4 regions of the Paenibacillus sp. HJGM_3 genome follow, and region 3 is predicted to be linked to each of the others. Evidence: predicted binding sites of a transcription regulator. Region 3 holds the regulator's gene; each other region holds the start of a gene.

Region 1 (7,712 bases), on a different contig from region 3:
AATCGAACCCTTTGGTCAAATCCGCAATGAACTGATTCGCTTCTTCCTTCGTCTTCAGCTCCGCCTTAAGCAAGTGGTACTGCACGAAGCTCTTGAACTCTTCCGGATGCTCCTTGATGTACGCCTGCACCTCGGCGTCGGTGACGGTTACGTTCCGAGTGGCGAGACGTTCCAGCAACAGCTTGTAATACACATCCTCATTCAGCTCCGATTTGCTGAGCCCCAGCTGTTCCTTCATCGAGTTGTAAAACTGCTCCTCGCTCTCATACCCCTGCTGCATTCTCGTTAATTCCGCATCCATTTCCCCCCGGCTCACGGTAACTTGCAATGCTTCGGCTTCCTGGCGAATCGCCTCCCGATCGATCATTTGGCTTAGCAGCTCGGCCCCGTACTTCTCCGTCAGTCGATTCATAAGCTCCCCATAAGGGATGGACTTGCCCCCGACTACCGCGACCGGCTCATTGGGGGGGACCGCCATAGCGGAGTCGGGAGGCACCGACGGCAGCGGAGCGCCCGGCTTCGTACGCACGGCATGGGTCAGCAGCATCGTTAAGACCAACACGCAGGCCATGAGCAGGCCGATTATGCCCCATAGCAGCTTCATGCTCCTCATCGTGATTTCTCCTCTGATCTACCCGTAATATACCGGACGCCCCGTCTGCCAGACGCCCCGCCCCTGACTCTCTCTTGTGTGCTACAGGGCTCTCTCTAATAAAGCTTGCAGGTGCTCCGTATCGAAGCGGTAGGTCTCGTTGCAAAAATGGCAAACGACTTCGGCGGGCTCGTTCCGCGCGATCATGTCCTCCAGCTCATCCCGGCCCAAACTGATCAGGGTCTGCTCGACCCGCTCCTGCGAGCATTTGCAGCGGAACTGCAGGTCCATCCGTTCCTTCACTTGCACGTCTTCCAGCACTTCGTTCAAAATCGCTTCGAGCGACAATCCCTGATCCAGCATCGTCGTAATCGGCGGCAGCCCAGATAGACGCGCCTCGAGCTCGGCAATCTCCTCCTCGGCAAGGCCGGGCATCAATTGAATGATGAACCCGCCGGAAGTGCGAACCGTTCGGTCCGTATCCACTAACACACCAAGGGCGACGGCTGAGGGAGTCTGCTCGGATTTGGCGAAATAGTACGTAAAATCTTCTCCCAGCTCCCCCGACACGATCGGAGTGCTGCCCCGATACGGCTCGCGAAGACCCAAATCTTTAATGATATAAATAAACCCTTCGGTCCCAACCGCGCCGGCCACATCTAGCTTGCCCTTGCCGTTCAGCGGCAGCTCGACGCTCGGATCGTCGACGTAGCCTCTCAGGTCGCCGTCCGCGTTAGCCTCGACGACGATTTGCCCGATCGGACCGTTCCCCTTCACTTGAATCGTCAGCTTCTCCTCGCCCTTCAGCATGGCGCCCATCATCGCCGCTGCCGCCAGCGTCCGTCCCAGCGCCGCTGTGGCGACCGGTGAGGTCTTGTGCCGGGCCCGGAGTTCCTCCAGGATGCCCGTAATATTCGCCGCGAACGCCCGAACCTTGCCGTTCAGGGCAGTGGCGCGGATTAAGTAGTCTTGTTGCATTTCGTCTTTCCTCCTGTCTTCCTCAGGGCCGGACCGTTACTGATTGCGTTCATAGATGAGCTGCAGCCCTTGCAAGGTCAAGAGCGGATTCACGATCTGAATCGTGCGGGACTCCCCGGAGATCAGCTCCGCCAAGCCTCCCGTCGCCACGACGGTAGCTTTCGTCCGATTTTCTTCTTCTATACGCTGCACGATGCCGTCGACCTGCCCGGCGAAGCCGTAGATGATGCCGGCTTGCATCGAGGTCACGGTCGTCCGGCCGACAATGCTCTTGGGCTTGACCAGCTCGATGCGCGGCAGTTTGGCCGCCCGCTGATACAGCGCCTCCGTCGAGATGCTGATGCCCGGGGCGATCGCGCCCCCGATGTATTGCGCCTTCTCGTCGATGTAGCAGAACGTCGTCGCCGTCCCGAAGTCGACCACGATGAGCGGCGGGCCGTACAGCTCGATCGCCGCCACCGCATTCACGATGCGATCCGCCCCCACCTCGCGGGGATTCTCATACCGGATGTTCAGGCCGGTCTTGATCCCCGGCCCGACGAACAGCGCCTTCCGCTGCAGATACTGCGCGCACATCTTCTCCAGGATGTAGATGAGCGGAGGCACGACAGACGAGATCATAACGCCGTCGACATCCTGGAACCGAATGCCGGCGTATTGGAACAGATTGTAGATCATCATGCCGTATTCATCGGCTGTAGCCGCCCGATTCGTAGCGAGCCTCCAATGATGCTTCAGCGTCTTGCCTTCGTAGAGGCCGAGGACCATGTTCGTATTCCCCACATCGATGACGAGGATCATGCGCCGCTTCCTTTCTTAGCATCCAGGTCCAGGCTGATGTCGAGGGCTTGCACCGAATACGTGAGGCGGCCGACCGAGACGACGTCCACTCCGGTGCGGGCTATGCCCTGCACCGTCTCCAGCGTGACGGAGCCCGACGCCTCGATCAGCACATGGGGAGCCGCCGCTCGGATCCGCTTCACGGCTTCGGTCATACAGGCGTTATCCATGTTGTCGAGCATAATGATGTCCGCCCCGGCGGACAGCGCTTCTTCCAGCTGGTCGAACGACTCGACCTCGACCTCGATCTTCATCGTGTGCGGGATGCCCGCCCGCGCGAAGCGGACAGCCGGCTCGATGCCCCCGGCGCCCTTGATGTGATTGTCCTTGATCATGACCGCGTCATACAAGCCGAAGCGGTGATTGTGCCCGCCGCCGACCCGGACGGCGTACTTCTCCAGCATCCGATGGCCGGGCGTCGTCTTGCGCGTATCGACCAGACGGACCGGCAAGTCCCCCAGCGCCTGCACGAACTGACTCGTGCGCGTGGCGATGCCGGACAGCCTCTGCATCAGGTTCAGGGCGAGCCGCTCTCCCATTAGGATGCTGCGGGTGCTGCCGCTCACCTCGGCGATGACAGTCCCCTTCTCGACGTAGCTGCCTTCCTCGACAGCCGGCACGAAGACAAGCTCCGGATCGACGGTCGCGAATACGAGCGCCGCCACGGGAAGACCCGCGAGCAGGCCGGATTCCTTCACATGAAGAATACCTTTAGACCGGCGGTCTAAAGGTATGGTCGTCGCTGTGGTGATATCGCCGGTGCCGATGTCTTCCTCTAACCACAGACGTATGTTGCGGGACAAAAGTTCCCGATTCAGCATGATTTCTTTAGTCATGAATCCGTTCCTCCGTAAACCCGTTATTCCGGTCTATCAAATTGTGCTTCCGCCAATGCGTATCATCGGTCTGCGGGAAATCTTCGCGGGAATGGCCGCCGCGGCTCTCCTCCCGCCGGAGCGCCGACTGGGTCGTCAGAAGCGCGCAGGTCAACAAATTGGCGAACTCGAACTCCTCCCGTTTCGACAGGCACGAATCGAAGACGGAGATTTGGCGCCTCAGCTCCTCGAGCCCTTTCTCGAGCCCTTTGGCATTGCGGAAGAGGCCCACATAGCGCACCATCACCTTTTGCAGCTTCAGACGCTTCTCCACGATCGCTTGCATCGGTCCTTCCGGACGGTGGCTGTGCTCGGCAATGGCCGGGGTCGGCTCGGATTCGGTCAGCGTTCGGATGTGCTCGATGATGCGCCGGCCGAAGACAATCGCCTCGGACAGCGAGTTGCTCGCGAGGCGATTCGCGCCGTGTACCCCAGTGGACGACACTTCCCCGCACGCATAGAGCCGCTTAATGGAAGTTTGCCCGTTCAGATCGGTTCGAATGCCTCCCATCATGTAATGGGCGGCCGGCGCGACCGGGATCCAGTCGGACGTCAGATCCAGCCCGTACGTGAGGCAAAACTCGTAGATGTTGGGGAACCGATGCTTGATCATCTCGGGCGATTCGTGCGTAATATCAATATATACGAATGTCGATTTCGTATGCTCCATTTCCCGAATGATCGCTCTGGCTACGACGTCCCGCGGAGCGAGCTCCAGCATCGGGTGCACCTTTTCCATGAACCGCTCGCCCCGGATGTTGCGCAGCACCGCGCCTTCGCCCCGCAGCGCCTCGGAGATGAGGAACCGCGGCGCTCCCGGATAGCAGAGGGAAGTGGGATGGAATTGGATGAACTCCATGTCGCGGATGACCGCTCCTGCGCGGTACGCCATGGCGACGCCGTCTCCCGTAGCGATATCCGGGTTCGTCGTGTAGCGATACAATTGGCCGGTCCCGCCGGAGCACAGCACGATCGCCTTGGCCTGCGCATAGACGCGCCCGCCGTCCGGCTTCTGCACCAGAACGCCCTTGCATTCGTTCTCATATGTAATCAAGTCGATCGCATAATGATCGTCCCACACTTCAATCCGGTCGCTCTGCTTCGTCTTCTCCGACAGCGCCCGGACGATCTCCGCGCCCGTCGCGTCCCCTTGCGCATGCAGAATGCGCCGCTGGCTGTGCGCGCCTTCTTTCGTCAAGGCGAATACACCGTTCTCCAGATCGAATTGCGTCCCCATGCGAATGAGATCCTTGACCCCTTCGGGCCCTTCATGAACCAGCACGTCGACCGCGTCGTTGTCGCATAGCCCGGCGCCCGCGATCAGCGTGTCCTGCCGGTGGTACTCCGGAGAGTCCTCGTCGGAGATGACTGCCGCGATGCCGCCTTGGGCATACCGCGTGTTGCTGTCGAGCAGCGATTTCTTCGTAATCATGAGGACCTGCCCGGTCTCGCTGGCGCGAATGGCCGTGAACAAACCCGCTATGCCGGCCCCGATGACGATGACATCCGTCTTCACCTGAGGCAGCTTGTCCAAATCGAAATCAACCAAATAACGCGGAACCATACATTCACCTTCGATGGGCAAGAGAGTAGCGCATGCTACTTGACTTGTAGCATGCGCTCTAAGGACAATCGGGCTTTGTCGGCCACATGGGGCGGGACATAAATTTGCGGCTGCATCGTTTCCATGCACCGGACGATTTTTTTCAGATTGTTCACTTTCATGTTCGGGCAGACGAGGAATTTGGTCGCAAAATGGAACGTCTTGTTCGGGCTGTCCATCCGCAGCTGGTACCCGGTGCCGTCTTCCGTGCCAACGATGAACTCCTGGCAGTCGGATTCCTTGCAATACTTGATAATCGCGGTCGTGCTGCCTACGAAATCGCCGAGCGCCACAACCTCGGGCCGGCATTCCGGGTGAACGACGAACTGTGCGTTCGGATGCTGCGCCTTCATCTCGATGACGTCCTTGACCGTCAACATATCGTGCGTGTTGCAGTACCCTTCCCAAATGATCATCTTCTTGTCGGTGTGTTTCGACACGTAGTCACCCAAATTCTTGTCCGGCACCCAGATAATCTCTTCCGCGTCCACGGACTGAATCACCTTCACCGCATTCGCCGACGTACAGCAAATGTCGGTCTCGGCCTTAATCTCCGCCGAGGAGTTGATATACGTCACGACTTTGGCGTTCGGATGCTGACGCTTCAAGGCTCGAAGCCCTTCCACGTTGACCATGTCCGCCATCGGACAACCGGCGCGCTCGTCCGGGATGATGACCGTCTTGTTCGGAGCCAGAATCTTCGCGCTCTCGCCCATGAAGTGCACGCCGCAGAACACGATCACTTCCGCGTCGGTCTGAGCCGCCTTTTGCGCCAATAAGAAGGAATCCCCGCGAAAATCCGCGACCTCCTGCACCTCGTCCCGCTGGTAGTAGTGGGCCAAGATGATGGCATTGCGTTCTTTTTTCAATTCGGCAATGCGCTGCTTCAGCTCGCGGTTCTGCTCCGCCTTGCGCTCTAACGCAAGTGCTTCCATCCCAATCGCTTCCCTTCTGTTTAATACGTGAAAAAGTTCACGCATTCAGTTATGGTTGAATCGATCCCCTGATTTTATTTTAATTTACGTTTTAATTTACACCTAATTTACACAACGGGGATTCCGCTGTCAATCGGTAAATAATCGCCGTAGAAGGAAAAACCCGGCCATTCCTGACCGGGTTCGAGAGCGGTTGTTTGTTTTCATTCTATTGCTTCAATATTTTCACGAGCCGCTTCGCTTCGCCGTTCGCCGTCTGGATCGATTCGTAGATCTTGATCGTAAGCGGCCACTCGAATTGGTCGGTACGCAGGTTCTGGAACACGAGGTGCTGCGCTCCGCTGACGAGCTTGTTGCGGCCCGTGAAGGGCAGCGTCTCGGAGGCGATCAACCGGCCGCGCGGATCGTGCAGCTCGACGGTCATGTTCGCGGAGCTGGCGTCACTGACGACGTCCTCGGCCGACTCGATGTCGAGATCCATCTTCAGCTTGTACGTGTACCCGGCCGGGCTTCCTTGAGCGGCCAGATCCCACAAATTCAGCTTGACGGTGTAAGGATAGAACAACAATGTGTCGTCGTCCGTCTCGTCGGTGGCGACCGCCGTCTTGAAGCCGCCGATCGGAATGTTGTACGGGGCCACGGTTTGGTTGTCGAGCAGCTTCAGGACCAGATCTTCGCCCTTTTCCGAAGAAGGTACCGCGAAGGCATAATTGACGACGTAGCTGAGCTTCGGCTCCAGCTGCTGCACGGTCGTCGCCTGACGGCTGCCCGTATAGCGGAAGCCGTCCGCGTTCGTCAGCTCCGTCTGGAAGGCCGGCAGCGGCACAGGCCGCTCGCCCGTGTTCCGGACGAGGAATTTCGCCACGATCGTGTTGTAGCCGGCGGAATCGGATTCGTTCAAGCTCAGGTCCACGAGCGAGATCGCGGTTTCCTTATCGATCAGCTTACTCATCGGGTCGAAGGCGACCCGGTCCCCAAGCTTGTAGGCCGGAAGCGAGGCGAGGTCGATGGTGTCTTGCTGCGGCAAGGCGACGTTCAGCCGCCCTACATTATAGTTCACTACAACCGGACTGTTGTTCTCGATGTCCGCGAACGTCTCGGGTGTCAGGACATTCAGGCTGTTCAGCGTCACGTTGTTGTCGGTTAAGATGCCGTAATGGACGTACTTCTTCTCGTCAGGCTTTAATTGTACGTTCGTCTGCACCCGCTGGCCGGTATAGGCGCGGCTGTCCGACTTGCCGTCGATCCGGAAGTCCGGCACCGTCTCGGTGCGCGTCCCTTGATTCTCCGCGATCAAGGTGACGACCGTCACCGGACCTTGCGGCGTCTTCTCCCGGATGAGCGTAACCGGCGTATATACAATTCCGCTGGTTAAGCCTGGGATCGCGAACGGTTCGCCCCAGCGCTTCATCGCGGCCGGATCGGCGAGCACCGATTCCGGGCCGCCCCACGCCAGCCCCGCTACCGGTACGGTCAGAATCGCGGTTTCCGTCTTCGGGTATACATATTCGTCCACCTCGACCCAGCTCAGCTCGGTCAAGTCCAGAGCCGCGCCGTAGTCCAGCGTCAGCATGTAGCTGAGCTCGGCCTTCTCCCGGGGCTGGATCGCCTTCGCGTTCGAGACGCTCGGTCGCAGCGTATACTCGGTCCCGTCGGCCGTCTTGACCCGCAGCTCGTAGTCCGGTACCCGGGTAACCCGGCTGCCTCCATTATAGAGCTGGACGACGGCGGCGATTCGCGTCTCCTCGCCCACGAGCTCGCTGACTACACTTTTCACATCGGCTCTGATGGAAGCGGTAAGCGAATATTGTCCGCGCCCTTCCAGGGCGATCGCGGTGCCGTCCGCCGCCAGGATCACGGCCGGGGCCGACGTCAGGGCGAGCGAGACG
Region 2 (7,712 bases), on a different contig from region 3:
CGGTGCAGTCGAGCAACCAAGGCGGCTTCATCCGCTACAAAGCGTTGGCCCACGAGCTGGCCGGCAAATACTACGCGGGGCGCAAGCATAGCGAGGTGGCGGCGTACTTTTTCAGGCAGGCGGTGTATTATTACTCGGTCTGGGGTGCCAAAGGGAAGGTGCAGCAGTTAGAGCAACGCTACGGGGAGCGGCACAAGCTCGCGTATCGGATGGCGGCCCCAGCGGAATCGGCTTCGGCGGCTACGTCCGAGAATCTGGACGTCCATGCGATTCTGGCGGCATCCCAGGCGATCTCCAAGGAAATCGGCCTCGATCCGCTGCTCGACGCCCTGATGGAGATTGTCATCATCAATGCCGGAGCGCAGCGGGGCTGCATCGTTATGAAGTCCTCTTCTACGACGATTGTGGAAGGGGAATACGATCCGGAGACGGACAGCATCACCGTTAGGAAGCACGATAACGCGGCGACCGCCCCGTACCCCAAGACGCTGATCGACACGGTTGCGGAGCGCAAGGAGACGCTGATCTGCGACGACGCGGTCAAAGAGGCGATGTACCGGCATGACGCTTACTTGGCTCGCCATAAGCCGAAGTCGCTTCTCTGCATGCCGCTCATGAACCAGCAGCAGGTGACGGCCATCATCTACCTGGAGAACAACCTGGTGGCGGGTGCCTTCACGAAGGAACGGCTCAAGATGATCGACCTGTTGTCGAGAGAGATGGTGTATTCGCTGGAGAACGCCAGCCTGTATTCGAATCTGGAACGGCTGGTGGCGGAACGGACGGAGGAGCTGGCCTTTAAGAACCAGCAATTGAACAAGTACATCGATATCGTAGACAAAAACGTCATGAGCTTGATGATCGACGTGAACGGGATTGTGACCGACGTGAGCGAGGAATTTTGCCAGAGTACCGGTTACCGCAAGGAAGAGCTGATCGGCCGAAGCCATTCATTGCTGCAGGCGACCGATGCGATCGACGGAGGGTTGGCGGAGTTCCGGCTGAACCGGGCGGCCGCCGAATCCGGCTGGAGAGGAGAGCTGGTGCAACGGACGGTGGACGGAAGTGTCTTATGGCTCGACATGGCGATGGAGCCGACGATCGAGCAAGGCTGGGTGACCGGGTATACATTCATCGGCCATAACATTACGGATAAGAAGCGCATCGAGCAGCATTCGGTGACGGACGACCTGACGGGCTTGTACAACCGGAGGCATTTCAAGGACGTGTTCCGTAGAGAGGTGAAGCGATCGGCGCGCAATCGGGACAGCTTGTCGTTTATTTTGCTCGATATCGATTATTATAAACGCTATAACGATACGTACGGCCACTTCGAAGGGGATCAAGTGCTGGTCACGATCGGAGAGACGATAAACGCGCAGCTTCGGCGGGCGACGGACTTCGCGTTTCGCTTGGGCGGTGAGGAGTTCGGCATTCTGTTCTCCGGGGCGACGCCCGAGCAATCGTACGGCTTCGCGGAGAAAATCAGACGGAGCATCGAGGAACTGCGCATCCGGCACGAGCAAAGCGACCATAGCCCGTATGTAACGGTATCCGTAGGCCTGGCCGTTATCCGGGACGAGGTCACGCTCCTCAGCGAGGATACGATCTACAAGCTGGCGGACGAGGCGCTGTATGGGGCCAAGGCGGATGGGCGCAATTGCGTGAAAATGCAAGTAGTCTAGCGGACATAGAGTGGAGCCGGACATTTTGGGGGAGAATAAGGGGGGCTTAAGCCGATGGAGCGAAGCCTCCGACCGATACATAAATGTTTTCACGGTGATTAAAATAATCTTAGGCTAGTTTTGAAAAAACCAATGCGAGATTTGTCGGAAAGGTATAGAATATAACATAATGTGTCGACAGCAGTTTTTGAGATGACTTGTGAAGTTTTTCACGTAGTTGGCAGGAAAACCCATACGTCCTTTCAAAAATTTCGGATGCTTCCCCGCAACCGCAATTTTCGGCCCCCCAGGAGAACGAAAATTTGGCTGCAAGTGTTCGCTGCAACGCTGACAAACATCCATGCACTAAGGAGGAACGATGAAATGTCGGTAACTGTACAAAACGTGGATCAAGAAACCCCTGTGGCAGCAAATGGAGTCAAGCCGGATGTGCTGGATCAGCTGCTCAAGCCCGAGCTGCAAGAAGCTCTGACGGTGCTCGTCGAGCAGCTGCCCAAGCTGGCCGAGATGACGACGCTGCTCACGAAGATGTACGACCTGGCCAGCAAAGTGGCCGCGGACCGCGTACTGATCCAAGACATGGTCGGCGGGCTGAAGGAAGTCGTGGAGCCGATCCAAGAGAAGGTAAAGGGATATGCGTCTGCCGCTATCGAAGCTAGCGATCGCGCGGACCAATCCGACGCCACGATCGGCTTGTTCGGCATGCTGAAGCTGCTGAAGGATCCCGAGCTGCAGCGGATGCTGCGGTTCTCTCAAGCTTACCTGGACATTCTGGGCGAGCGTAAGCAGCAGCAGGACTAATAGGAGGATAAACCATGAAAAAACAAATCGTGATCTTGGGCGCAGGGTATGGCGGCTTGCTGAGCGCTTTGTCCGCCCGTGCGAACCTTTCTGTTGAAGAAGCCGACATTACCGTCATCAACCGCGTACCGAGCCATCAGATCATTACCGAGCTGCACCGCTTGGCCGCCGGCAACGTGCATGAGAAGGCCGTGGCTCTGCCGCTCGAGAAGCTGCTGAAGGGCAAAGGCGTCCAAATCAAAGTAGGCAACGTGCAAGCGATCGATATCGAGAACCGTAAAATCGTCGTGGAAGACGGCGACTACTTCCGCTACGATGCGCTCGTGCTGGCGCTGGGCAGCGAGACGAACTACTTCGGCATTCCGGGGCTGCAAGAGAACAGCTTGACCTTGAAGTCCGTCACGGACGCTAACCGCGTGTTCAACCACGTGAAGGAGCGCGTTGTGGCTTACAGCAAGTCCAAAAACAAGGCGGACGCCACGTTCGTCATCGGCGGCGGCGGCTTGACCGGCGTAGAGCTGGTCGGCGAACTGGCGGACGAGCTGCCGGGCATCTGCCGTCAATATGGCGTAGACTTCGGCGACATCTCGCTGTATCTGGTTGAAGCTATGCCGACGATCCTGCCGATCTTCTCGCCGGACCTGATCGAGCGCGCGGTGACGAGCCTCGAGAAGCGCGGCGTGGAGTTCCTGACGGGACTTGCTATTACCGAAGTGAACGGGTCGACGGTCAGCCTGAAGGACGGCCGTACGATCGAGACGAACACCCTCGTCTGGACCGGCGGCGTCCAAGGGCACTCGCTCGTCGCGAACTGCGGCATTGAAGTGAACCGCGGCCGCGCCAGCGTGAACGAGTACCTGCAATCCGTGTCGCATCCGGAAGTGTTCCTGGCCGGCGATTGCGCCGTCGTCTTCGGACCGGAAGGCCGCCCCTACCCGCCAACGGCACAGCTGGCTTGGCAAATGGGCGAGCTCGTCGGCGGCAACATCGCGGCCTGGTTCCGCGAGGCGAAGATGGACGCGTTCAGCCCGGTGTTCTCCGGTACGCTCGCGAGCCTCGGCCGCAAGGACGGTATCGGCACGATCGGCGAGTCCGGCATCAAGCTGAAGGGCACGCCGGCTTCGCTGATGAAGAAAGCGAGCAATGCGCGTTACTTGTCGCACATCGAGGGCTTGTTCTCGCTTGCGTATTAAGTGTTGGATGCAGAACCGCCCCGGCAGATAGCTGCCGGGACGGTTTTTTTGTTACACAATCTTGAGCGCATCCTTCACGACGAAGCTGACGCAGGGCAAGCGGTCCGAGGTTACGGTATCGTCGGCCTCGAATACGTTCAGGAGCTCGTAGGGCTGACCGGGTACCTTTGCCACGTACTGTTCGATCGTCTGGTGTTCGTAATCGGCGATCCAATACTCCGGCACTCCGAACCGGGCATACGAGTCGCGCTTCATGATCCGGTCCCGCTTGACGCTGTTAGGGGAGAGCAGCTCCACGACCAGGTCGGGCGGACCGTAGATGCCGTTCTTGCGAATGATCGCCTCCCGGCTGCGATGCACCATCAACAAGTCGGGTTGACGGGTTTCCCTCTCTGACAAAATCACATCGATGGGAGAGAGAATCATGATGTACTGCGATTCGCATGTATCCGACAAAATGTGGTCGAACCTGCGAATAATCCGTTGATGATCCGTATTCGGCGAGGGCTTCATCTCGAGTACCCCGTCCACAATCTCATATTGATTGCCGTCTTCGGGCAAGTTCATATAGTCGTCTACCGTCCAACCATTCTCCTTAACCATTGGAAAGTCGGGCTTGCGCTTGTACTCCATGGTTCACGCCTCCTCGCGAGTGGCTTCCTGCTATAAATTGTACCATAGGGCTGTGTGGGCCTGCTATCGAAATCGCCGCAGCGAGAAGAACGACAGGTCCTCCCGCGTGCGCCCGGTCGTGATCCACTCGCACATGAGCGCGCCGATCGCGGGCGCGAACTTGAAGCCATGGCCGGAGAACCCGACGGCCATGTACACATGCTCGTGCTCGGGCTGCCGATCGAGCACGAAATGCTCGTCCGGTGTGCGCTCGTAGCAGCACACCGCCCCGCGCAGCCGCGCCCCCGCGGCTCCGGGCAGGCGGGCGCGCAGGAACGCGCGCAGCTCGGCCTCGTCGGCGGGCTCGGCGCCGAACGGAGCGAGCGGCTCTCCGGGCGCGCCTGCCGTGCCGCCGTCATGGCGGCCGACCTTCACGCCGCTGCCCGCGATGGACGGGAAGCCGTAGAATTCGCCCTCCGGCCCTTCGTAATTGAAGGCCGGGAACCGCTCGGCGGCGAAGCGCCGCTCGTTGGCCCGGAACCAGGCGACGGCTTTGCGCACCTTCGCCACAGGCAGGGCGACGCCGGGCAGCAGCCCCGCGCAGTCCGCGCCCGCCGTCAGGAGCAGCCGATCGGCGCGATACACGCCGCCGGCGGCCTGCACGACGACGGGCGCATCGGCGCGCGCGGTGCCGGAAGCGCCGGAGGCGAGCGCGATCTCGCGCACCGGCGCGTGCGTGAGCGTCGCCGCGCCGTGGCGCTCCGCGAGTGCGCGGAAGGCGCAGACGCACGCCTCGCTCGCGAGGACGCCGCCTTGCCGCTCGTAGAGCCCGCCGTAGTGGTCCGGCAGGCTCAAACCGGGCCAAGCGCGGCGGAGCTCCTCCGCATCCAGGGCGGCGACGTCGAGCCCGAAGCGCTGGGCGCTCGCGAGCTTGCCCCGGTACGCGGCGGAGTCGGCTGGGTACATGTTCAGCACACCCGTCCGCGTCAGGAGCGGGATGCCGCTCTCCGCTTCGAGTGTCTGCCAGCCTTGGTCGGCCTGCAGCGCGAGCCGCACGTAGACCGGTTCGGCGCTGTAGGCGTGGCGGAACAAGCGCGTGTCGCCATGATGGCTGCCGTACATATGCGGTGGATCATACGCGTCGATCAGGAGGACGCGTTGGCCCGCCAGTGCAAGGTAGTAACCTGCGGCCGAGCCCATAATGCCGGCGCCGACGACTATGGTATCGTAATGGTGGCGCATAACCGAGGAATCCTCTCGCGAAAGGGATGATAGCCCTAGTGTACCATGAAACAAGACGGGGAGCCGACCTTTGCCATCGTGGCGGGCAGAGTGCTAGAATGGACACCCGGCTCGTCGAGCTGTTGCCTAAGGCGCTAGGTCTCAAGAACGGGGACGCGAAGTTCATCAAAAATGCCGGTGCGATCTTGACCCAGCCCTTCGGAAGCGCGATGCGCAGCATCTTGGTCGCCGTCTATGAGCTGGACGCTCGGGAGGTCATCGTGATCGGCCATCATGGCTGCGGGATGACGGAGATCGATGCCGCCGCGATGAAGGGCAAATTCACCGAGCACGGGATCGACCCGCTCGCAATTGAGACGCTTGAGAATGCCGGCATTCGTATGGAGAAATTCTTCCGCGGATTCGATCGCGCCGAGGACGGCGTCATGCACAGCGTCAAGATGATCCGCAATCATCCTCTGTTCCCGAAGGCGATTCCCGTCCATGGCTTCGTGATGGATCCCGAGACGGGGGAGATTGAAGTGATCGTGGAGGACTACAGGGAGTAAACAACATCCAACATCAAAAACATCCCGCCCTTCCCTCTGAGGAGGAAAGGCGGGATGTCGTTCTATCGCGACAGGTATCAGCGACGGCCGGCGGTCTCCTGGTTCCAGGTGCGGGTCCAGTTGTTGTACTCTTCCTCAGCCTTGTCCTTCGTGTGGCCATAGCGCTCCTGGAGCTTGCCCACCAGCTTCTCGCGCTCTCCGTCGATCACGTCGAGATCGTCGTTGGTCAGCTTGCCCCATTGCTTTTGGGCCTCGCCCTTCAATTGCTTCCACTTGCCCTTCAACACGTTGTTATCCATCGTGAATCCCTCCTGCATCTAGGTAGTGTATGGGACGATCATACTTGTATTTACCCAGCGGGGAGCTTATTTAAACAGAAGGTGGATCGGGGTTCAGAAAGGTCGGCGAGATCTACTAACATTGCCGGTGCAAGTATGATTGGAAGGAATTAGTCGGCGACGGAGGCTGTCGATTCATTGTGGATCGTATAATTTCGAGCGCTTAAGAAGCCCTACAAGTGTAGTTCGATTTTGCCCATTTGGAGTCGGCGCCCAAGGGAAGTCCACGCTATGCAGTTCGATTTGGCCTAACTAAATGGCGATATTCCTGGGTCTGCTTTCTAAAAGTGCGCTCCGATTCGGCGAAATCGAACTAGAGCTCGTCCAAATGATCTCCAGCCTTCTGTAAGTGGGGGAAATCAAACTAGAGCGCGATTGTATCGGTTCGATGAGCCATCCACAATTAATCGACAGCCTCCGAGACCGACTAACTTTGCCGGCGCAAGCGTGATTGGGCAAGAATAAGTTGGTGAGACCCGGTGAGACCGACTAACGGCTGAAATAAGGAAACCAAAAAAGAAGCCGCTGCACGGCATGCAGACGGCTTCTTGCTACGCAATCCCTATACGCTACACGTCCTGCGGATGTCCGCCCGCCACGAGCTCGACGGCGGCGGCGTTAGCCGCGACCTGCTCCGCATCCTTGCAGCCCGGGATCACCGTCGTGACGGCCGGATGCTGCAAGCACCAGGCGAGCGCCCAGCTCGCCATGTTGACGCCCGCGGGCACTTCGTTCGCGCGGATCTCCTCCACCTGGCGCAGCAGCGATTCGCGCTTCGCCGCGTCATGCCGGTGGCGCACGTCGTTGTTCGCGAACTCGGCGCCGGGCTTGTACTTGCCGCTCAGGTACCCGCTCGCGAGCGGCACCCGCGCCAGGACGCCCAGATCCTGCTCGATGCAGGACGGGAATACGTCCGCTTCCGGCACGCGATCGAGCCGGTTGTACACGACCTGGATGGCGCTGGCGCCGTACTCGGTCGCCCGCGACGTCTGATGTACGTTGGCATTGCTGCCGATGGAGATGCCGAGGTGACGGACTTTGCCCGCGGCCACTTGTTTGTCCAGCATCGTCCACAGCTTGTCGTTGTCGAAGCGCTCGTCCGAGCCGGAGTGGAACTGGTACAGGTCGATATACTCCGTCCGGAGCGAGCGGAGGGAGGCGTCCAGCTGCTCCAGCACCTCATCGGCCGACCACCGGTCGGAGCGGTCGAAGTTGTGGTTGAAGTGGTGGCCGAACTTCGTAGCCACGATCCAATCCTCGCGGCGGTGCCGGGCGAGGTAGTCGCCGATGAAC
Region 3 (7,712 bases):
TACTCATTCGGCCACACCCCTATCTTTTGGGGTTGGCGGGGAAGAATAATAAATTTGCTTTTGCCCTCCCCGTCATGCAGCGTGACATAGACGTTCACTTCGTCCATCTCGGTATCCACGGACAAGCCGGAATATTGGGCCTTCAGCGCTTCCAGCCGCTTCGGAATGGCGCCATATTGCTTCGATTCCATCGCTTGCGCCACGTCGAACATGGCTTGGCCCCACCAGCGATCCAGCTCGGAGCTGGTCGTCGAGGCCGGGTCCAGCGTGACGGTTCGGGTTCCGATCACCGAAGCGCCGCGGGATGTAATCGAGGCATAAATATCGCGAAGGTTCGCATCCGACGAAGGGGTGAAATGAATCGTCACTTTATCTTTGGTGATGTCGACCGTCGCATTTTGAACGCCCGGCGTTTCTTTCACCACTTCGTTCAATGGCGTTTCCATCGCATAACTGTCATATAAGAACCAGCCGCCGAACAAGACGGCCAGAGATACAAGCAAACTGATACCGATCGGTAAGAGACGCAATTTCATCAGCGTTCGTCCCCCTTCTCTTTGATATACACCCAGTATATCACACGAGCTATACTCGATTCCTGTGCAATGTGTGGAAACCATGGGTGCTGCCTCACACTCCGCCTTGATTCCATCCATGGATGAAAAAAAGTTCCGGACGTGTCGAACCCGACGCGCCGGAACTCTTCCCTTCAATCCGCAGTCAATAGAATGCCCTTCTCCGATCGGGTCTATGTACGATCCGCGAACGGTCCCTATTGTTTGCTTAACTTCCATGTATCGATCGGCATGCCGTCCAAGAACCGGTAGTAATCGTAATAAAACCGGCTTCCATCTTGGTCATCCCGCTTATAGAGCACTTCCCACACATACTCTCCGTCCAGCTTGCCGGGCAGCACCCGCTTGATCTCCACGTCCCCGCCCTTCTGACTCACCAGGTTGCGGATATAGTCCTCGGTCACGCCGCCGCCGTCTCCCAAGTACTCCATGTGCACTTCATCGTCCCCGACCCATGCGACACCTTCCTTGCCGGCGAAATCTTTGCCGAACACGATCGTATACGCCTGCTCGCCCCGAAACGACTCCATACGCGTCACTTCCGAAATGTACGTATTTTGGGTGACCGTCTCGGCCGCTTGAGCCTGTACGGTCCATTGATCGTTCTGGACGGCGATGTAGAACTTCGAGAGTAGAATGATGGCTATGATAAGGAGCCCGATGACTCCGGCGATGATCTTCTTCATCCTTGTGTCAGTCCCTCGAAGGCGCGCTGGGCATCGTACTTGATCTTCTCCTCGTCCAGCGTCGTCAGTTCGCCGCCCCGAAGGAGACAGCGCCCGTCGACGTATACGTCCGTAACATCCTTAGCAGAAGCGGAGTACACGACATGGGAGCTGAAATCGGTTTTAGGCAGGAAATGCGGCTGGTCGATGTCGATCGCGATGAAATCCGCCTTCATGCCCGCCTGCAGCACGCCGATGTCGTTCAACCAAATCGATCTCGCCCCGGTCACCGTCCCCATGCGCAGCGCTTCGGTTGCCGGCACGGCCGTCGGATCGCCCGATGTGCCCTTGTGCAGCAGGGCGGCGAGCCGCATCTCCTCGAACATGTCGAGGTTGTTGTTGCTGGCCGAGCTGTCCGTCCCGAGGGAGACGAGCACGCCGGCCCGGAGCAGCTCCGGCACGCGGGCAATGCCGCTCGCGAGCTTGAGATTGCTGCCCGGATTGTGCGAGACCCGCACGTCGTACTTGGCCAGCGTGGCGATCTCCTCGTCGGTCAAGTGCACCGCGTGCGCCACGAGACATGGCCGCGAGAACACGCCAAGCTTCTCGAGGTGGGCGACCGGACGCAGGCCGTATTGCTCTTCGTTCTCCGCGACTTCCCGTCTCGATTCGGACATATGGGTGTGGAGGGGCAAGTTCAAGTCATGCGCCGCTTGCACGATCCGCTCGATGTAATCCGGCGGGCACGTATACGGAGCATGGGGCGACATCATCGCCGTGATCCGTCCGTTCGCCTGGCCGTGCCAGTTGCGGGCGAACGCGGTCGCCTCGTCCAGCTTCATCTGCTGTACATCCGGCGGGCACAACCCGATCACGCCGCGCGTCAGTACCGCCCGCATCCCGGACTGCTCCACCGCGCGCGCCACCTCGTCCATATGATCGTACATATCGACGAAGCACGTCGTGCCGCCCTTCAGCATCTCCGCGATCGACAGCAGCGTGCCGGCGCGGACGTCCGCTCCCGTGAACTTGGCTTCATTCGGCCACATTTTCTCCTGCAGCCATACTTGCAGCGCCAGGTCGTCTCCGTATCCACGCAGCAAGGACATCGCCGCATGCCCGTGCGTATTCACGAGACCCGGCATATACAGCCGATGCGTCCCGTCGATGATTTCGTCATACGCTTGAGACGCATCCGGCTCCTCTTCCCCTATGTAGACGATACGATCTCCTTCGATCACCATGTATCCTTTTATAATAGGAACGGTATCCTGTAAAGTAAGAAAACGTCCGTTTTTGATCAACGTCCTGGTCATGCGGGCCTGTCCATCCTTTCGAGAAGTAAGATATGGTTTCAATGTACCCGTTCACGGCTGCAAAAGCAAGAAACGTTTCCGGGCTGTCACAGTTCGGACACATCTGTATAAGCGGGAAATCCGGTTTAATAATAACTGCCCAAATGCATTGCAAATGCTAAGGCATGTATGATAATTTTAATTTTGTGTAAAAAGGACAACCTAATTTCATTCTTGCGGACGATGGAGGTCATGGACTTGATGATTTTTAATAAAAAAGGGGATATCGATTTTCTCAACCTGCTCATCCAGAGCGCGGAGAATACCCTGAAAGGGGCGCAGATGTTCCGCAACGCGATGATGGGCGACAAACCCCCGGCCACATTCTACGATGTGTTGAAGGAAATGGAGAACAAAGGCGATTCGATCACCCATGAGATTTTCAAGGGGCTGAACAAAGTGTTCATTACCCCGCTCGACCGCGAAGACATCATGGAGCTTGCATCCAAGCTCGACGACGTCATGGACGGCATCGAGGCTTCCATCGCCCGCTTCGATTACTTGAACATCCCGTTCACGAATCAATATATGAAGGATTTCTCCGAGGTGATCGTCGGCTCCTGCGAACACATGCTGACCGCGTTCAAGCTGTTGTCCAAGAAAAAGTACATGCAGATTCGCGAGCATACGGTCCACATCAACTCCCTGGAAAATGAAGGCGACCGCCTGATGCGCGAAGGCATCCGCGAGATTTTCACCAACCCGAAAGACCCTTACCACGACTTCAAGCTGAAGGAATTGTACGAGCGTCTCGAAGAAACGACGGACAGATGCGAGGACGTGGCCGATATTCTGGAGAGTGTCGTGCTGCGCTACGCTTAACGGTCGGGCTTGAAAACTTGCAATGCCGCAGTGCCACGGGAGGACAAGCCTCCCTACGTTGTCTAGGAGGAACTCATGCTCACGCTTATTATTGCCATTGTAGTGCTTGCCTTGCTATTCGACTTTATCAACGGGTTCCATGACACGGCCAATGCGATCGCCACCTCGATCTCGACGCGGGCGATGTCTCCCCGGTTCGCCGTGCTCTATGCGGCGGTGCTGAACATCATCGGCGCCCTCGTATCGTCGGAGGTCGCCAAGACCGTGGGCGGCAAGATCGCGAACCCGGCCGATATCGAGAACGGGACGTACGTCGTCGTCGCCGCGCTGCTCTCCGCGATCTTGTGGAATTTGCTGACTTGGTATTTCGGGATTCCATCCTCCTCCTCTCATACGCTCATCGGCTCGCTCGCCGGGGCCGTTTTAGCCGGAGCGGGATCGGAAGCGCTCAACTGGGACGGTTTCCTCCAAATCGTGGAAATCTTGATCTTGTCCCCGATCATCGCATTCGCCGTCGGGTATGTCGTGATGACGCTGATCAAATATTTCATTCTCGGCACGGGCAACCGTTCCCGGTCCAAGCTGAACCGCGGCTTCCGTTCGTTCCAGGTTCTCTCGGCGGGGCTGCTGTCCTTCTCCCACGGAGGCAACGACGCGCAGAAGGCGATGGGCATCATCGTCTTCGCGCTCGTGGCCGGGGGATATCAAAGCACGCTCGACGTGCCGCTCTGGGTGAAGCTCTCCGCCGCTACCGCGATGGGGCTCGGCACGTCCATCGGCGGCTGGCGCATCATTAAGACAGTCAGCAAGAAGATTATGAAGATTGAGCCGGTGAACGGCTTCGCGTCGGACTTGTCGTCCTCGATCGTCATCCAGACGTCGACGCACATGGGGCTGCCGCTCTCGACGACCCACGTCATCACGTCGTCGATCATCGGGACGGGGAGCGTAATCCGCTTCAAGGACGTGAAGTGGGGCACGGTGACGCGGATGGTGCTGACGTGGATCATTACGATTCCGATCAGTATCGCGCTTGCTTACATCATTTACAAGCTGATGTTCGGCTTGTTGTAATGTGCGCAATAGAGAAAAGACCTGAGCGATTTGTCTCAGGTCTTTTTTGTGTTTCCATCTCAATTCCCCTGCAATTGCCCCGACTTCGTCTCCAGGTAGTAGGCCAAGCTCTGCAGCTCCGTCGTAAAATCGGCATGATGTACGCGGACCGCGTCCGGCACCTTGATAATGACCGGCGCGAAGTTCAGGATCGCCTCGATCCCGGCTTCCACGAGCTGATTCGCTACACTCTGCGCTTCCGGAGCCGGCACCGTAATGATGCCGATCCGGACTTTATGACGGATGAGCGTCTCCTTGAGCTCGGCGACCGGCTGCACCTTCAAGTTGTTGATTTGCTCCCCTACGCGCACGGGCGAGGCGTCGAAGACGGCGACGATTTTCATATTGTCTTGCAAGTAGGCATTATAATTGCACAGCGCCCGGCCCAGGTTGCCCGCGCCAATCAGCACAACGGGTATGAGCTGATCGAGCTTCAGAATCTGGCGGATTTTCTCGATTAAATACGGGACATCGTAGCCGATTCCCTTTTTGCCGAACTCTCCAAAATAGGCGAGGTCCTTGCGAATTTGCGCCGGGTTCGCGTTGAGCTTCTGACCGAGGTCCTGAGACGATACCATATGGATGTTGCGCTTATTCAGCTCGTTGAGGAATCGCAAGTACACGGGCAGACGCCGAACGACCGCTTCCGAGATTTTAGGCGTTTTCACTACTATCACTTCCCATCCAGCTATGAATTCGGGGGACGAGCTGAGTGACGCTCATGTGCTCGATCTTCGGTCCCGGCAGCGAGTATAGAAAATTCCTGCCGTACGTCGTCTCCAACACCCGCGTGTCGTATAGAATGACGACGCCCCGATCGGTAGAACGGCGCACGAGGCGGCCGAATCCTTGCTTGAACCGGATGACCGCTTGCGGAACGGACAATGCCGTGAACGGATTTTGCTGCTGCTTCTTCAGATGGTCGCTCTTCGCCTCGGTCATCGGATGGTTCGGCGGCTGGAACGGCAGCCGCACGATCGCGAGGCAGCTGAGCGCGTCGCCGGGTATGTCTACGCCTTCCCAGAAGCTGCTCGTCCCAAGCAGCACGCAGGCGGCCTGCTCCTGGAACAGCCGGGTCAGCTTCGTCCGATTGCTGCTGTCGATCCCTTGGCCGAGCACGTGAATGCCGCTCGCCTTGAGCTCTTCCTTCAAGTCTTGATGTACGAGCTTCAGCATCCGGTACGAGGTGAACAGGACGAGCATCCGGCCTTGCGTCTCAATCGCCACATCGCGCAGCGACTTCACAAGTGCCGAGAGGAAGGCGGCTTCGCCAGAAGGTCCTTTGATGCTCGGAAAATCCCGCGGAATCAGCACAAGCGCCTGCTTCCGGTACTCGAACGGCGAGGGGAGCTGCACCGTACGGAGCTTCGGCGTGTCCCGGAACGGCTCCAAGCCGAGCTGGCTGCTGCTGTAGTGAAACGACTTGTTGACGGACAAGGTCGCGGACGTAAGCACGACGCTGTCCTTCACGTCGAAGAAGTATCCTTTGAGCAGCTCGCTGACATCAAATGGCGCATAAAGCAGCTGAATCGATTTGCTGCGGAAGTATGGCGTTGCCTCGAGCCAGTATACATAGTTCTCATTGTTCATCTGCATAAAGAAACGCAGCGTATCCCGGCAGCGAGCGAGCTGCTTGACCGTGCCGGACGTGTCGGTCAACAGGCCGCTGATGCCCATATCGTCGGCTTTGTCCTTCAACTCGTTGGCGAGCCGATCGAGCTTTTTCGTGATTTCCGTCAGCTCAAGGTAGATGTTCTCTTCTATCGTCACAAGCGACTTCCATTGTCGGGGCAACTGACCCGGCTTCATGCGCCGCTGGAACTGCCCGCCCTCCGCCGCCTGAGAATCGCCGTTCTCCGAGACGAGCTGGAACAGCAGCTCGGTCAGCTGATCCCATTCTTCCTTGACCCGGACGAGGCGGGGATATACGCTGTCGATCCAGTCGAGCCACTCGGCGGACGCTTCCGCACCCGCTCTGGACAGGCTGCCGTGCAGCACGGGCAGCTGTCCGCTATTCGCGTCCTTATACAGCCGCGTGAGCGCGTTCAGCATCCCCATGTAGCTGAGCTCCGACCCAAGCAGCTTGGAGGCGACCTCCTCGAAGTGATGCGCCTCGTCGACGACCAGATGCTTGTAGCCCGGCAGCAGCCGGTTCTCGGCTTGCACGTCGGTGAGCAGGAGCGAATGGTTCGTTATGACGACATCGGCGATCGACGCTTCGTGACGCGCCCGGTGGAAGAAGCACTTCTTGAACCAGGGGCATGCCCGGTTCAGGCAAGAATCCGTGTCGCTCGCCACCGTATGCCAGAATTCCCGGCCCCGATTCCCGAAGTAAATCTCCTCTTCGTCGCCATGCTTCGTCTCCGTCAGCCAGACGATCATCTGGGCTGCCATCAGCCGATCGTCCTTGTCTGCCGCATAGTCGCTGATCTGCAGCTTTTGCTCGAATTTGCGCAGGCATAAGTATCGGCTGCGGCCCTTGAGCACCGACGCCCGGAACGGAACCGGCACGATATCCTGCAGGAGCGGGATGTCGCGCTCCCTTAGCTGCTCCTGCAGATTGATCGTATGGGTGCTGACGATCATCTTCTTGGCTTCCCGGAGGCCATGGTATAGCGATGGAATCAAGTAGCCGAGCGATTTGCCCGTGCCGGTGCCCGCTTCGAGAATCAGATGCTGGTCGCTTGCGAAGGCCGTCTGCACTTCTTCGATCATTTGCTTCTGCGCCGGCCGCTCCTCGTAATGCTCGAATCGCTCCTTCAGATTCGTCTGAATCGAATCATAGAACGCTTCGAACGTCATTTCCTCGGGGAAGGCTGACACCCCCTCCTCCCGGGCCGGCGTCTCCAAGTCCCAATTGTCCACGCTCATGGCGAATTGCCGGAAATACCGGTGCTGTTCGGGATCCAGGCTGATCTGTGTTTCCTTCCATAGGCGAACTTCATGCAGGAACCAGGCAAAATCGCTGAACTCCATCTCGTACAGCTGCGACAGCCGCTGGAGTGTCAGGAGCGGCAGGCTCTCGAGACGCTCCAGGCACCGCAGCCAGATCAGTCCTGTCGCTTCCGCATCCGAATCGGCCCGGTGCGGCTGATCGTGGGCGATGCCGAAGGTTCCGCTTACCATCGACAACTGTAAGGTGGGCATACCCGGGTACAAAACTCGGAGGAATCCGATCGTAT
Region 4 (7,712 bases), on a different contig from region 3:
GCAGATCTCCTTTATACGTTTTCGGAAACATCATGAGTGTCCGCTGCACGGTACCAGGGCCGTTTGCTTGCTCATACAACTCTCCATTAAACTCGGCCGTCTCGAATTTGCGAAGTAGCTGCAGTCGATGCTTGTAGTCATAGTTGTTGGGCTTGCCGATCAAATCCAGCCATTTTTGCGTAGCGTCATGGAATTCGTTCATTTCGATTCTCCTTGGATCAGTAAAATATTTAAAGGACCAGTTGACGATGGCCTTGACGCTCTACGCGAACCAAGCCATCGTCACGAAATCCTACGGCTGAATCTGCTTGTCGTTCCGTTCCACCGCATTGCGCAGCGCGGTGTTCACATCGACGCCTTTGCCCACATCCTCCATCATGCGCCGCAACAATGTGCCGGTTCCGTCCGGGAAGCGACTCTAATAGCTCGTAAAGCGTTGTCATCCATTCCTTGTTGAGAATAGCTTGTCCAGGCGAACCACTTCCCTGTGTAAGCTCGTCTTCAGCCGGCCATTACAAATACGATGTTACCGACTTTTAAGGCGGGCGTAAAAGTATATTTCCCGGTTTCTTGTGCTTCATCTATTCCAAAGAACTCTTTCATAATGCATGACTCCCTTCTCTCGGATCATGACTTAATTCGTTACAAAGCTCAATCCTCCTTTTATTAACTTTCTTTTCATTCTGTTATTCTGCACGTTACTCACACTAAGTTCAAAAAGGCAAGAGCAGCGAACTGCTCTTGCCTTTTTGTCTAGTCTCCTTGCTGTACAGCAGGCGCTTGGGCCTGTTGCGTCGGCAAGCGCAGCAGCGGGATGATCGCCAGGATGCCGATCACGAATAACACGGTCGCCGCTTCGAACATGATGACGATCGAGAACGTCTTCTTGAGCAAGCCGGCCAGGCTCATCGTGACGACCATCGCCCCCATGAACAGCGGATTCAGGATGCCGTTCACCCGGCCGACGAAGTCGGCGGACGTACTTTGCAGGATGAGCGTATTGATGCCGATCTGGATGCAGGGCAGCACGAGGCCGCTTACGAACTCGCCGGCCAGCGTCACGTACAGGTTCGTCGACAAGCCGCAGGTAAGGAACCCTGCCGCGCTGACGGTCATCCCGAGGACGAGCAGCTTTTGCGGACTCGCCTTTTTGGCCAGCGCCATCGTGAGCCCGCCGCCGATAATCATCCCGATACCGTTCGCCATCATGAGCCATTGCAGGTTCTCCTTCGCGAGGCCGAGCCGTTCCGTCACCAGGAACGCCGTGAGCGGCTGGGTCAGGCCGAGCGCGAAGCCCGCCGCCGCGAAGCAACCGCCGAGGCTGACCAGCACCTTGCTCGACATCACGTAGCGGAAGCCGGCGGCCATCTCTTGGCGAATCGTAGTCGGCTCCTTCGTTTCGGTCTGCTCTGGATCGCGGGGCAGGAACGACAGCACGGCGGCCGACAGCAGGAACGCCACGCCCATGACGCCGATCGCGACTTCGATGCCGAACGTCTGGTACACGAACGTGCCGAGAATCGGCCCGAGAATCATGAACAGGGCGAACATCGTCTGGTACATCGACATGCCGAGCTGCATTTGCTCTTCCGGCACGTGAATTTTGAACAGCTTCATCCCGGACGGCTGGGAAAACTGCGAGAGGATCGCCGACACCAATGTAGCCAGGAAGACGACCTTCCAAGACCCTAGAGTCATCGCGAGCAGAACGGCGAAGATCGAGACCGCGCTCAGGACGTCGCACCAGACCATCGTCCGCTTCGGCCGCCAGCGATCGGCGAACGTGCCTCCAATGAAGGAGAAGATGAAGATCGGCGCGAATTCCGCGACGAAGATCATCGAGACCGCGAACGGATCTTCGTTCGTCTGTTCCATGACAAAGAGCAAGATGGCGTAATTCCGCACCCAGATCCCGATTTGCAGCAGAAGCCCCGAGAGCAGAATAGACTGGATAAACCGATTTTTCAAAAAACTTCCTTTCGATGACACTTCATAAACCCCCTAACAACATTTGAGTCCCGGCTGAAATCTAAGGATAGCCGATCCCGGGGCACGAGACAAGGGACAAAACCGATATAACCGTCTATCGAGGCGACGCCTTCGAACGCTGAAGCAGCCGGAACCGCCAGGGAGTCACAAGCCAGAGCGCGGCCGCCGGCAGCATCCACCAGAGCGAGCCCATCGCTCTCGTCGCGGCCTCATAGCTGAACAGATGAGCCGCATGTTCCAAGGCTCCATCCCATGGCTCGCGCAGGCTGGCCACACCGATCGCGATCCAGTAGCCCGCCCCGAGCGCCGTTAGGATTTCCGTGCGAACCGCGAACGCCAGCGTCAGCCCGAATGCGGCCATCGGCAGCAGAATCACGAGATACAAGCCGCCGCCGCCCAGGATGGGAAGCAGCTGCAGACCAATTACGAGTGCCAGTAATCCATAGGCAGAGGCACCCACCCACGAGGGATGCCCGCGTCTCGCATAGGCGGACGTCACAGTCAGCCCCATATACAGGACTGGAAGCAGCGTCGGCGTCCCGGGCACGCTCCAGGCCGACCACATATACCCAATGCCGAGCAGGATCAAGATAAAATCCAACTTGTCCATTCGATCTCCCGTATAGACGTACGGCTGCCTGCGGGAGAACAAGGACGTGAGCAAGCTTGCGATCAGCAGCAGCGGCATGTGAACGAGCAAATCTCCGAACTCGGCAGCGTCTACGAGATCTCCTTGGGTATAGCTAGCGAACAGTACGATCCCCCACCAGCCGACCAGCATGCCCGTCAGCCAACCCGTCTGCCACTCGAACAGCAGCGCCGCGAGGAACGCTATCACCGGCAGCCACACATCCAGCCCATGATACGGTACGTCCCAACTCCTATGAACCCAGTATGCCGCAATCCCGGTCAGGAGCGCATAAGCGGCCGCCGCATAGACGGCTTTGGACCGGCGCTTCGCCGCAAACGTCAGCAGGCTGAGCGCAATCACGCAGACACTGGGCAAGCCGGACCAGGGTAAGCCCAGCAGCCGATTCAGAAGGACGTATACGATGCCGAGCCCCGCACTGATCAGGTCGATCCGGGCGAGCAGCTTCGGGTCTATCAATCGCCAAGCGATTAGCATAAGCTCCCTGCCTTTGAAAAAGGAATTTATCTCCTATATTCTCCCTTTTTCCACAAAATTCCTTCTTTTTCAACAGTAGATTCGCGTATCGGCTTGACAGCCTCCGTGGAGAAGAGGTACTTTTCCTAGTAAGAGCTATCGAGGATAATCCAGGAGGAGGGACCGGGCAGTGACAGTGGAAGTAGGAGTAGGAGCCGGAGTTACATATAAGCTCTACACGATGTGCATGGTGCAGGACGGCAGCAAAGTGCTGCTCGTGAACCGGCCGGACCGCAAAGGGTTTCCGGGCTACATCGCTCCGGGCGGCAAGGTGGACTTCCCCGAGAGTATCGTGAACGGTGCCATCCGGGAGGTCCGTGAAGAGACCGGCTTGCTTGTGAAGGACATCGTTTATAAGGGGCTGGATGAGTTTTGCGATCCGGTAGCAGGGCTGCGGTATATGGTGTTCAATTATTTGGCGACATCGTTCGAAGGAGAACTGCTGGAGTCTCCGCCCGAAGGTGAGCTGCTGTGGGTGGAGAAGGACGAAGCGCTGCAATTGCCGATGCAGGATTGGTTCAAGCGGAGATTTCCTCTGTTCTTCGCACCCGGCACGTTCGAACGCAGCGTGGAATGGGATGCCCGCGACCGGATCGAGCTCAAGAAGACGGATCGGCGCTATGCTTAATGGAAGACACAAAGCCGGGAGCCCACCGGGCCTCCGGCTTTCTTCTATTCGCCTGGACGGTTACGCATGCATCGGACGGTGCTTGCCGCCAAGCGTGTCCTTGCCTTTACGCTTCGGGGTCAGCTTCATCGTCAGGTCGCGCAGCAGCGGCAGCAAGTAGTAGTCGGCTCCGAACCGGCCCGCATTGGCGCCTGCCAGGAACACGATCCCGCCGATCAGCACCATCCAAGGATTCGTGCTTACGGTTCCGGCGAACAGGAACATGAAGTTCATGAGCAGACCGAAGAACGCAGCGGCCGTAGTCAGCGCCCCCAGAAGTAACCCAAGGCCGACGAGGAATTCACCTAGCGGGATCATGAAGTTAATCCAATTCACATGGGGCAGCGCGAAATGCTCCAGGAAGCCGGTGAATGTGGGGTAGACGAGCTCATTCGTCGCTTTGTCAACGATCGGCTTCGCGATCGCCCCCTTCAGGAAACCTTCGGCATTGAAGCCTCCCGTCCATTTGTGCCAACCCGCGGTCATCCATGTCCAACCGATATACAGTCTCACGACGAGCAGCAGTGCGGCGGCCCATTTGTTCGTGCGCATCCAGTTTACCATTTTCCAACACTCCTCTTGTGATTAATTTCACATTGGAGACCGATCATCTCCACCCATAATGTACCATGCCGGCCGTATATGAGCTGTGATAATAATCACAGATTCTGTGCCTTGGATTGGTCGAACCAAACGAGCGTTTTCATCGATACGTAACCGCCATAGATGATGTAAGCGATGGATCGGTTCCATCGCATTATCCAACATGTTGGGTTCCATCATCCACGCCCAACCGTTACACAACTTCTTTGGTGAGAAGATCCAATATCCTCTCCATCACATCGATGCCCTTCTCTTCTGCAGCTTTTGCCAGCTTCAATAGCTCGATCGCTCGCATGGCCTGAATCGGGTCGTTCGGTTCGCCGCTCTGCGGAAATGGAAACATCGCGCGCATTTTAATAAGAGGGTCTGCCACTTGTTGATAATAATCGGCGGCCTCATCCGCCAACTTCAGCAGTTGCTGTTCAAGCTCCGTTGTTCCCATCCATTTTTGTTTAAAACCTCTAAGAAACTTCACGGCAAACTCCCGTGCATCCGCAATGATAGCCAAATTATAGGAGTTGCCCAGGACGTCTATCTTTTTGTTGGTAAACGCTTCAATCCATGCGTCAAAGCCGGCGAGTCCGTTACGGTAAGGTTCGTGATCGGGCTTCTGGAACTCTCCTTTGCTAAACGCTATAGTCCGTTTTAACGACTCCCGCAAAACAGACATCATTTCTACAGGCTGAGAGTCCGATATCGCCATCGCATGGAGAAACTGATAGCGCCGGTTGTTGATTTCGGTATAAGCAATCGTTCCGTCTTTTTCCACATCGCGCGCGTATAACACCTGTTTATCATGGTCGTAGCCGTATATAATACCAAACTCCGGGACAAACAAGTCCCAGCCGGTTACCGGCATTCCCTTGTCGATGCTCGATTGCACGAATGTTATGAACTCCTCCAGCTTTTCAGGAGAGGCAGGAGTGGGGATGCCGATTTGCTCGACTTGAAAGCCGAATAATTGAAACGTTCTTCCCATCAAGTCAAAGGGTGAATAAACCGTAGGAGCGGCCGGGTTTACCGTCTCCCGGTGAATCGTAATGCGGAACGCATGGCCGGAAAACCCCATGACATCCTCGATACTGAACATCCCCTTCTTATCTGTGTACTGCAATATACCGTAGACCGTTTGTGCCGCCTGCGTCCAGGTTAACAGCGCGGGTCCTAGAACCTTGGTTGACATCTGGTCGATCGCTCCTTCACGAGTTACTCAAATGGGATGGCCAATATCTTTTTAGTCGGGAGCTTCTGCTCCACTCTTCGTTTGGCAAAGTCGACAAAATAAATACGAATCCGCTCCTTCTGTACTTTTTTGCGCGAACGTGAGAGGAAGTTGTAAATGTTCGAAGATGAAGTATGGAACAGGTCGGCGATTTCGTGAATGGATAGCTGGCGGAAGAAATGCGCCTCAAATACCGCTCTTTCCTTCTGGCTGAGGCATTGCAGCAAGGAACGTATGCTCTCGATCATTTCGCGGCGAACGACGACTACGGACGGATCCTGCTCGCGCCCCCGCTCCAGTACAGATTTGCTCAAGTGGAACAAAATGCTGTCAATGTTCCGCATGTCCACCTGATCCCATGAGACTGAAGAGTTCTCCTCTACCGTGGTAAAGGTCTGTTCTCTGCCGTTCGGACCTCTGCCGCGTCTAAGGCGCATATGGGCCTGGTTGCGCACAATTTGCTTCAGCCAGGGCATGAAGCGGCTGGTGCTCATCAATGTCCCTAGATGCAGGAAAGCGCTGATGAGCGCATCCTGTACGATATCCTCCGCCAAATAGGCATCCTGCGCAATCGAAGAAGCCCAACCAAGCGCTTTGGCGCGGTGCCGGCGTACCAATTCGCCAAACGCCTGTTGATCTCCTGAGCGGGCACGCTCCACAAGTTCGTGCTCCGGAGCCAGCTCCACAGAAAACTCAGGCTCTTCTTCCTTCCACAAATCCTGACGCACCTGCTTATACACCTCTCTCTTTGCGCTTTCTTCAGATGCCACTATCCTGCTAAATCTATCATCATTTAAATAAATTTTTAACTATTCTTGATATGGATTTCCCATGAATCAAATCGAGGAAACGGTGAAGGTCCCAGGGAAGCTGCGTCTTAAGACTTATTTTCCCAGAGACATTAAAATCTGGCTTTCGTCATTCAGGATTTGTCTCCTTTACAGGAATATCTACGTTTATAATGTGGAAGACCCGCCCATGTGTAATTCAGCTAGAAAAGGAGCACACCATTCGAAGGAGGAGAATTGAATTGGGTAAAAAAGCAGTAGGAATTATGCTTATGCTGATTCTCGTATTCGCCGCAATACCCGTTTACGCCTCAGATATTTTGGCGGACAATTACAGCTTCGAATCCAATCTGACGGGTTGGACTCCGCGTTTTGACGTCGACAAGGAGAAGCACGAGCAAAAGGCGCTGGAGAAAGACTGTACCGGTCAGATCACCGCTTCGAACGAACAGGCGTACACGGGCACGCATAGCGCCAAGCTAGCCGGCAGCCCGAAATGTCATAACCTCGGACTTGAAAGCGCATCCAAGCCAATTCAACAGGGCGAAACGATGATCGCCTACATACGGGCTTACATGGAAGGTCGTGAGGCCCAGCTGCAGTTACGATTCTATGATGCTGCAGGCGAGCTGCTCCATACCGAGGCGACTACCTCAGAATCGCCGGATAATCAATGGACGACGCTGAAAGTGAAAGCGGATGCCCCTGCGAATACAGCTTCCTATACGGCGATGCTATACAGCGAACATTCCAATAAAGGTACCGTTTATTTCGACGACCTCCTGCTGACCACTACGCTGACCGATCTCGGAGTGCAGATTACGAATTCTACAATCCATTCCGCGACGTTCGGTAAAGACGAGAAAGGCAACGAATCCGTCTTTGTCGTCGTCGACGGCGTCGTTGGCGACGCTTCTATCCCTGCCAAGATCGTGGCTGTCGATTTGACAACCGGCAAGACGATGCATCAAGCTGCGTTGGTTGGCGCATCCGGCGGATGGGCTGCAACTACAGCCTCTGACGGGACCGTCTACGTAGGCTCCTATTCGAACGGTCATTTGTACCAGTACAAGCCGGGTTCGGACGCAGCTGTCGACCTAGGTCAAGCGGTTGCCGGAGAAGCCTACGTGTGGGACCTCGCTGCCGGCGACAACGGTTCCGTGTATGGCGGCACCTCGAACAATGCGGCTGTTTTCAAATACGAACCAGGCAAAGGGATTAGCAAGATCGGCGACAATCCGGTCGTTCCAAAAGAAGCCTACGTTCGAAGCATCGGTT

Evidence for each region. Region 3 encodes Rex, which represses fermentation and respiration genes when NADH is low (regulators of the CRP and FNR family bind a similar motif). Its sites were predicted from a motif close to TTGTGAAATATTTCACAA; they were not measured.
Region 1: a site for Rex is predicted at 5,849-5,866, ahead of nadA (quinolinate synthase NadA). Genes of this name have one in related genera too.
Region 2: a site for Rex is predicted at 1,883-1,900, ahead of ACI5FR_RS09340 (DUF1641 domain-containing protein). Genes of this name have one in related genera too.
Region 4: a site for Rex is predicted at 4,401-4,418, ahead of ACI5FR_RS00890 (DoxX family membrane protein). Genes of this name have one in related genera too.

Annotation. Positions count from the first base shown of each region.
Region 1 is NZ_JBJGED010000035.1:56,040-63,751, reverse strand. It holds gene ACI5FR_RS29015 (peptidylprolyl isomerase) at 1-613, opposite strand, end outside; gene hslO (Hsp33 family molecular chaperone HslO) at 695-1,570, opposite strand; gene ACI5FR_RS29005 (type III pantothenate kinase) at 1,607-2,371, opposite strand; gene nadC (carboxylating nicotinate-nucleotide diphosphorylase) at 2,368-3,246, opposite strand; gene nadB (L-aspartate oxidase) at 3,239-4,849, opposite strand; gene nadA (quinolinate synthase NadA) at 4,885-5,823, opposite strand; gene ACI5FR_RS28985 (hypothetical protein) at 6,032-7,712, opposite strand, start outside.
Region 2 is NZ_JBJGED010000006.1:182,054-189,765, reverse strand. It holds gene ACI5FR_RS09345 (diguanylate cyclase) at 1-1,685, shown strand, start outside; gene ACI5FR_RS09340 (DUF1641 domain-containing protein) at 2,049-2,486, shown strand; gene ACI5FR_RS09335 (NAD(P)/FAD-dependent oxidoreductase) at 2,501-3,679, shown strand; gene ACI5FR_RS09330 (Uma2 family endonuclease) at 3,731-4,312, opposite strand; gene solA (N-methyl-L-tryptophan oxidase) at 4,376-5,533, opposite strand; gene ACI5FR_RS09320 (beta-class carbonic anhydrase) at 5,632-6,081, shown strand; gene ACI5FR_RS09315 (CsbD family protein) at 6,159-6,380, opposite strand; gene ACI5FR_RS09310 (aldo/keto reductase) at 6,989-7,712, opposite strand, start outside.
Region 3 is NZ_JBJGED010000023.1:67,592-75,303, reverse strand. It holds gene ACI5FR_RS23185 (heavy-metal-associated domain-containing protein) at 1-536, opposite strand, end outside; gene ACI5FR_RS23190 (AAA family ATPase) at 1-7, opposite strand, end outside; gene ACI5FR_RS23180 (cell wall elongation regulator TseB-like domain-containing protein) at 773-1,261, opposite strand; gene ACI5FR_RS23175 (amidohydrolase) at 1,258-2,556, opposite strand; gene ACI5FR_RS23170 (DUF47 domain-containing protein) at 2,797-3,417, shown strand; gene ACI5FR_RS23165 (inorganic phosphate transporter) at 3,493-4,491, shown strand; gene ACI5FR_RS23160 (redox-sensing transcriptional repressor Rex) at 4,551-5,198, opposite strand; gene dinG (ATP-dependent DNA helicase DinG) at 5,185-7,712, opposite strand, start outside.
Region 4 is NZ_JBJGED010000001.1:203,266-210,977, forward strand. It holds gene ACI5FR_RS00870 (dienelactone hydrolase family protein) at 1-202, opposite strand, end outside; gene ACI5FR_RS00875 (MFS transporter) at 754-1,989, opposite strand; gene ACI5FR_RS00880 (hypothetical protein) at 2,084-3,115, opposite strand; gene ACI5FR_RS00885 (8-oxo-dGTP diphosphatase) at 3,336-3,782, shown strand; gene ACI5FR_RS00890 (DoxX family membrane protein) at 3,843-4,385, opposite strand; gene ACI5FR_RS00895 (hypothetical protein) at 4,618-5,607, opposite strand; gene ACI5FR_RS00900 (RNA polymerase sigma factor) at 5,631-6,374, opposite strand; gene ACI5FR_RS00905 (PQQ-binding-like beta-propeller repeat protein) at 6,677-7,712, shown strand, end outside.